Methylocaldum szegediense: one gene and its partner. The protein of the gene in region 1 binds, or shares a complex with, the protein of each later gene. Links are inferred from orthologs where the notes say so. Each region holds a gene or a part of one and is shown in the gene's direction. Other genes may lie near its edges.

Region 1 (3,861 bases):
ACCAGTTTCTTGATATGGTCGCGGGATGCCAGTTCGGGTACTACGCCTCCGTATTCCGCATGGGTTCTTATCTGGCTGTACAGACGATGAGCCAAGAGCCCCTTTTGAGTGTGATAGATCGCTACGCCTGTTTCATCGCAGGACGTTTCAATGCCGAGTATGTGCATACAAATTGGCTTTTATCTGGAGCTCTCTAGAAGTATAATTAGAGCTTTTCAGTTGGCGGAGTAATTCCGCTGTGGGAATTTTATTTGTTTTGGTTTCAATTTTTGGGAAGCTACATGCCGTCGATCAAGCTGAGAGAAAACGAGCCCTTTGAAATTGCTATCCGTCGTTTTAAACGTGCCTGCGAGAAGGCCGGTATTCTTTCTGAAGTTCGCCGCCGCGAATTCTACGAGAAACCGACCGAGGAACGTAAGCGCAAAGCGGCTGCGGCAGTTAAGCGGCATCTCAAGAAGCTTTCCCGTGAACGGTTTGCTCTGCAGAATTTGCGTAAAGGGCGTCCGCAGACCTGATGGTCGCTATCTATCATGAGCGCGTTGAAAGACCGTCTCCAGGCCGATATGAAAGCGGCCATGAAGGCTGGGGAAAAGGACAGACTAGGCGTCATCCGGCTTATAATGGCCGCCATCAAGCAGCGCGAAGTGGACGAGCGTACTCAGCTAGATGATGCTCAGATCCTCGCCGTTCTAGATAAGATGGCCAAGCAACGGCGTGAATCCATTGCGCAATTTCAGTCCGCTGGGCGCGACGATTTGGTGGCTGCGGAACAAGCGGAACTCGGTATTATTCAGGATTATTTGCCTCAAGCGTTGAGCGAGGCGGAAGTGGAGTCTCTGATTAACGAGGCTTTGGCGGAATCTGGTGCTTCCGGAATCGGCGATATGGGGAAGGTGATGGCTATCCTGAAGCCGAAAATGCAAGGCCGAGCCGACATGGCGGCGGTAAGCGCGCGGGTTAAAAGCCTGTTGAGCCGTTGAAGCACGGAGGTTTAACTTTATTTTGGGAACGGCGAAGCATGAACTGAGCTGCCGGTGTAAACGATGGCCGGCAAAATTCCCCGTGAATTCATTCAAGAACTGATCGCGCGTATCGATCTGGTTGATGTCGTCGATGCGCGCGTCCCTCTCAGGCAGGTCGGCAGTAATTTTACTGCTCGTTGCCCTTTCCATAACGAGAAGACTCCCAGCTTTACCGTAAGCCGCGACAAGCAGTTTTACCATTGCTTCGGTTGTGGCGCACACGGCAATGTCATTGACTTTCTGATGGGCTACGACCATCTGACTTTTGTCGAGGCGGTGGAAAGTCTCGCAGCGCTGGCGGGGCTGAAAATCCCGGAAGAGGCTCAACGTGCCGCGGCAGAGTCCGGCGTTAAGATGGCGAATGCCATATACGAGTTACAGGATGCCGTTTCTCGGTTTTACGCGCATCAGCTCAAAGTCCACCCTGCAGCTCCACGAGCGGTTGCTTATTTGAAAGACAGAGGGGTCAGTGGCGAGCTTGCACAACGATATCGCTTGGGTTATGCGCCCCCAGGGTGGCAAAATCTACCATCAGAGTTTTCGCAGGAGCTTCTCAACGCCGCGGGACTCAGGGTCGTGAAAGGCGACAAGGTTTACGACAGTTTCCGGGATCGTATCATCTTTCCCATACGCGATCGCCGGGGTAGGGTTGTAGGTTTCGGCGGACGGGTTATGGGCGATGGAACTCCGAAATATCTCAATTCGCCGGAAACCATCGTTTTCAAGAAGCACAGAGAAGTATACGGCTTGTACGAACTGTTGAAACAGTCTACGAGGCCTGAACGCATCGTGGTGGTCGAGGGCTATATGGATGTGATTGCCTTGGCACAGAACGGCATTCGCAATGCGGTCGCGACGCTCGGAACCGCTACCTCTGCCGATCACGTCGAACTGTTGTTCCGGTATACGGACGAACTGGTTTTTTGCTTCGATGGCGATTCCGCAGGGCAAAAGGCTGCCTGGAAGGCGCTCGAAGCGAGCCTTCCGTCACTGCGGGACGGACGACAAATCCGATTTCTTCTTTTGCCGGAAGGGCACGATCCTGACTCCTTGGTTCGAACCGAGGGGACCGAAGCGTTTCTCAAACGTCTCGACGCCGCGCTGCCTTTCTCGGATTATTTCTTTAGAAGCTTGGTGCAAAGGCTTGATTTGGACACCCTAGAAGGGCGAGCGACCTTGGTTAATGAAGCCCGGCCTTTGATTGGCAGATTACCTGGCGGCGTTTTTCGCGAGATGATCGAGAGTCGTCTGGTGGAACTTGCGGGACATGGGGTAGTCGAACCATCCGATAAATCGGCTAAGCTTGTAGTACCGTCGGAATCAAGGGTTGCATCCGCAAGCAGTGGAATGCGCCCCTCTACATCGCGGCTCCTTTTGGCGCTTTTGGTCCAAAATCCGGAACTTGCGGCCATGGTTGGAGATGATCTTCGGGCCAACCTAGGCGCTGCCCGCAAGAACGGTCGTCTAATTCAAAAGGTGCTCCAGATTCTCAATGAAAATCCTGGGTTGACCAGTGGTGGTATTTTGGAGCATTTTCGAGGCACGCCGGAGGAGAAGCTTATTGCCACCCTCATGCAATGGGATGTTCCGTTGCCCCCGGATGGTATACGAATTGAGTTTTCGGATGCTTTAATGCGTTTCGAAAAGCAACTCAAACAGGAGCGGTTGGATGAGCTCATAAAAAAATCGAAGAAATTTCAGCTCAGTTCGGCAGAGCGGGAGGAAATGAGAGTGCTCATGAGCTCATGATGTTAGTATTCCACGTTTTCTGTTTTGTCAAAGTTCGAATATACTGTATTGTTTTGCGGGCATACAGCAGTCGCGGGTCAGTCGATGAATCTGGAACAACAGCAGTCTCAGCTTAAAGAGCTTATCGCTAAGGGTAAAATGCAAGGTTACCTCACGTTTTCTGAGGTAAACGATCACTTGCCCAGCGATATCGTCGATCCCGAGCAGATGGAAGACATCATCTGCATGATCAATGACATGGGAATCGAAGTGCATGAGGATGTGCCGGATGTGGATTTAATCCCAGAACCCGCGGTCGTTACCGAGGAAGACGAGGAAGAGGCGGCTGAGGTTGCGGCAGCACTCGCTTCCTCCGTCGACTCCGAGTTGGGCAGGACCACGGATCCGGTGCGGATGTATATGCGCGAAATGGGAACGGTCGAGCTCCTGACTCGTGAAGGCGAGCTTAGCATTGCCAAGCGCATCGAAGAGGGATTGAACCAAGCGGCGAATGAGCTGGTTCGTTTTCCGGCTGCGATGGACCATTTCATCAAGGCCTTCGAGCGGGTAGAAAAAGGAGAGGTAAGGCTGTCGGATCTGATTTCCGATTTTTTTGATCCGGTAGCCGACTCGGAAGAGGTCGTGCTGGACGAAGATGCAGACACAGACACCGATATTCTGGACGACGCCGAGAGCGGGCCGGATCCGGAACTGGTAAGAGAGAAGCTCGATCTTTTCAGTAAACAATATAAAGCGGCGGTCAGCACCCATCACAAGTACGGCTATCACCACGAACGTACGCAAAAGGCGTTCGACGCTCTTGCAGAGAGCTTCATGGAATTCAAGAAAACGCCTCAGTTTTTCAAAGAGTTGACCGACCTGCTACACAATACGGTAGAGAAGATCCGTGAACAGGAACGAATTCTTCAGGATATCTGTGTCGTCAAGGCAAAAATGCCGCGCGCAGAATTCGTGGAGTCGTTCACTGGTAACGAAGCCAATCCCGATTGGTTTCAGAAGCTGCTTGAGTCGAGCTACGGCGAGGCACTGGCTCCCTTTGCCGACGAGGCGAGGCGGGCACAAAGCAAACTAGCTCAGATAGAGAAAGACA
Region 2 (3,288 bases), 3.7 Mb from region 1 along the record:
GACGCTCGCTGCCTCTCTCGCGGCGGGCTCACCGCTGGGGGATGCCACGGCCCTCGCGAATCTCGCCGCCGGAATCGTCGTGGGCAAGCTAGGGACAGCAACGGTGACACTCGAAGAATTGGATTTTGCCCTACACGGGCAGCGAGCCCATCGTCGCGGGGTGATAGAACTCGACGAACTCTTGCCTTTGCTCGAGGCGGCGCGACGAAACGGGGAAAAGATCGTCGTCACCAATGGCTGCTTCGACATTCTACATCCTGGCCATATCCAATACCTGCAACAAGCCCGAGCCTTGGGCGACCGGCTTATCGTGCTGGTCAACAGCGACGCCTCGGTAAGACGGCTCAAAGGGAGTGGCCGCCCGGTCAATCCGCTGGACTTTCGCATGACGATGCTTGCAGCGCTTGAATGCGTCGATTGGGTCGTTCCGTTTGAGGAGGATACGCCACGCGATGTCATCGGACGTCTGCTGCCGGATATTCTCGTCAAGGGAGGCGACTACAAAGATATCCACGAAATTGCGGGCCACGACTATGTCTTGGCCAACGGCGGCGAAGTCAGGATTCTCGATTTTCTAGGCGATTATTCGACCACCCGAATCATTCAAGCGATACGCAATAGCTGAACATGTCTGACCGCGCCCGTTTAACGGACAAGACGGTGGACGCCCTGCGCGTTCCGCCATACTCCATCCATGCCGAGCAATCCGTTCTGGGCGGACTCATGCTCGACAATCAGACCTGGGATGTCGTCGCCGACCGCGTCGGAGAAGAAGATTTCTATCGCCGGGATCATAGGCTCATATTTCGGGCTATCAAAGAACTCGCCGAAAAACAGATCCCATTCGATGTCGTTACCCTCTCCGAAGTTTTGGAAAAAACCGGTTCGCTGGAAGAAGCGGGAGGGCTCGCCTACCTTGCCATGATGGCCAAGGAAACGCCCAGCGCGGCCAATATCGCGTCCTACGCCGATATCGTTCGTGAGAAGTCGGTCTTGCGGCAGCTGATCCACGCCGGTACCGAGATCGCTGATTCCGCCTTTCAGCCAGAAAATCGAGATTTGACCCTGTTGCTCGAAATGGCTGAACAAAAAGTGTTTCAGATCGCCGATCAGCGGCGGCGCGGCGGAGCGGGCTTCAAATCGATCAAATCTCTGCTGACGGCCGCCATCGACCGGATCGAAATGCTGTTCCACAAGGAAGGCCACATTACCGGAGTCAGCACCGGTTTCAGCGATTTCGACGAACTGACCTCGGGCCTGCAACCTTCCGACCTCATCATCATCGCGGGCCGCCCGTCCATGGGGAAAACCACCTTCGCCATGAACATCGCTGAAAACGTAGCCATCAAGGAACGGCTTCCGGTGGCCGTATTCAGCATGGAAATGCCGGGCGAGCAACTCGCTATGCGTATGATGTCTTCCTTGGGCCGCATCGATCAGCACCGGGTGCGCACCGGCAAGCTGGAGGATGACGAATGGCCGCGCATGACTTCCGCCATCAACATCTTGGCGGACACCAAGCTGTTCATCGACGACACCCCTGCCCTGACACCCACCGAAGTGCGCGCCCGCTGCCGGCGTCTAGCGCGGGAGCATGGCCAACTCGGACTCGTGGTACTGGACTACCTTCAGCTCATGCAATGCTCCGGCGGCGAAAACCGGGTGGCGGAAATCTCGGAAATTTCCCGCTCACTCAAAGCACTCGCCAAGGAACTGAACGTTCCGGTGATCGCCCTCTCGCAGCTCAACCGTAACCTCGAACAGCGCCCCAATAAACGTCCGGTACCGTCGGACCTGCGCGAATCCGGCTCGATCGAGCAGGACGCGGACCTTATCGTGTTCATCTACCGCGACGAGGTTTACCATCCCGATTCCCCCGACAAAGGCACGGCCGAAATCATCGTTGCCAAGCAACGCAACGGCCCCATCGGGACCGTACGGCTCACCTTTCTCGGCCAATACACGCGTTTCGAAAACTTCATCGCCGATCCGTACGCGGGCGAGGACTTCTGAACATGGTCCTTTCAGCCTACGCGGAACTCGATCTGGCAGCGGTTACATATAATCTGACCCGTATCCGCGCGTACGCACCGAAAGCGAAAATCATGGCGGTGCTCAAGGCCAATGCCTACGGCCATGGCTTGCTTCGCATCGCCAAGGTGTTGGCCGACGCGGACGCTTTCGCGGTAGCGCGACTCGGCGAGGGCATCGCTCTGCGCGAAGCGGGCATAACACAGCGCATCGTCGTGCTGCAGGGCTTTCTCGATCGTGAAGAACTCGAGTTCCATATACGCTATGGACTCGAGCCGGTCATCCACTCCCCATTCCAGGCGGAACTCCTTGAACAAATTCCGTCGGCCGAAGTGGTCACTGTTTGGTTGAAACTTGATACCGGCATGCACAGACTCGGCCTGCTCGCGGACCAGTTCGCACCAAACTATTCGAGACTGCAGAACTGCCCCGCGGTACGCCGGCCTATCCCGGTGATGACCCACTTAGCCAATGCCGATGTCGTACAGGATACATTTACTGGACAACAGTTGGATCGCTTCAACAGCGCTCTCCATAACCTTCAAACCGAATGCAGCATCGCCAACTCTGCGGGAGTCTTGGCCTGGGATGGCACCCGTTCCGGCTGGGTCCGCCCCGGTATCGCACTCTACGGCGTGTCGCCGTTTCCCGGTCGTACCGGCCCGGACGAGGGTCTAAAGCCGGTCATGTCCTTTCGAAGCCGGCTTATCGCTTTGAAGGACCTCAAAGCTGGCGATGCCGTGGGTTATGGCGGAGAGTGGGTTTGCCCACGCCCCACCCGCCTCGGAATCGTTTCGGTCGGCTATGGTGACGGTTACCCCCGCAGTGCGCGAACGGGCACGCCGGTGTTGGTTCGGGGACGCCGGGTAAGCTTGGTCGGGCGCGTTTCCATGGACATGATCAGCCTCGATCTCACGGATTGCCCCGATGCTCAGGTCGGCGACGAAGTCACGCTGTGGGGCAAAGGCTTGCCGGTCGAAGAAATCGCTCAACATGCATCGACCATCCCCTATGAACTCCTCTGTGGTGTCACTCCACGAGTCAAGATGGTCGAACGGTGGGAATAGCACGTATTTTTTGATCAAACGGTTCGGCCGATAATTGGCTGCCATCCGAATCGTAGACGTGACTATCAGGAACCACTGTGGCCGAACGTATCTCCAAACCTCAAGTGGGTGCTCCCGATCCGGAACTGAGGACGTCGCCGATTATGGAGGAATTTGACGACGACTATCTCGTACTGAAGCAACAAGTGCC

The links.
Region 2: the proteins of dnaG (region 1) and dnaB are in contact, whole or in part, in a crystal structure (PDB 2R6A), measured with the Geobacillus stearothermophilus proteins. The link is inferred for Methylocaldum szegediense from one-to-one orthologs. Residues at the interface, in WP_049624496.1 of Geobacillus stearothermophilus: Lys456, Leu457, Leu458, Pro459, Ala460, Asn463, Ala464, Leu467, Leu535, Leu536, Ile537, Ala538, Gln544, Glu545, Asp548, Tyr549, His552; in WP_033016901.1 of Geobacillus stearothermophilus: Ser13, Glu15, Ala16, Gln18, Glu91, Leu92, Asp94, Ala95, Val96, Pro97, Thr98, Ala99, Ala100, Asn101, Tyr104, Tyr105, Ile108.

What each region holds. Positions count from the first base shown.
Region 1 is NZ_OX458333.1:4,163,151-4,167,011, forward strand. Bases 485-3,407 are described here. They hold dnaG (DNA primase), read left to right. Parts: upstream 485-1,043; coding sequence 1,044-2,771; downstream 2,772-3,407. Other genes in these bases: rpsU (30S ribosomal protein S21), read left to right, coding at 485-515; QEN43_RS18100 (GatB/YqeY domain-containing protein), read left to right, coding at 531-980; rpoD (RNA polymerase sigma factor RpoD), read left to right, coding at 2,856-3,407. Also shown: tRNA (adenosine(37)-N6)-threonylcarbamoyltransferase complex transferase subunit TsaD, read right to left, coding at 1-167; more of rpsU, read left to right, coding at 282-484; more of rpoD, read left to right, coding at 3,408-3,861. UniProt on the Escherichia coli protein: RNA polymerase that catalyzes the synthesis of short RNA molecules used as primers for DNA polymerase during DNA replication.
Region 2 is NZ_OX458333.1:465,538-468,825, reverse strand. Bases 1-2,820 are described here. They hold dnaB (replicative DNA helicase), read left to right. Parts: upstream 1-627; coding sequence 628-2,013; downstream 2,014-2,820. Other genes in these bases: alr (alanine racemase), read left to right, coding at 2,016-2,820; hldE (bifunctional D-glycero-beta-D-manno-heptose-7-phosphate kinase/D-glycero-beta-D-manno-heptose 1-phosphate adenylyltransferase HldE), read left to right, coding at 1-625. Also shown: more of alr, read left to right, coding at 2,821-3,098; QEN43_RS02025 (DUF1496 domain-containing protein), read left to right, coding at 3,176-3,288. UniProt on the Escherichia coli protein: The main replicative DNA helicase, it participates in initiation and elongation during chromosome replication. Travels ahead of the DNA replisome, separating dsDNA into templates for DNA synthesis.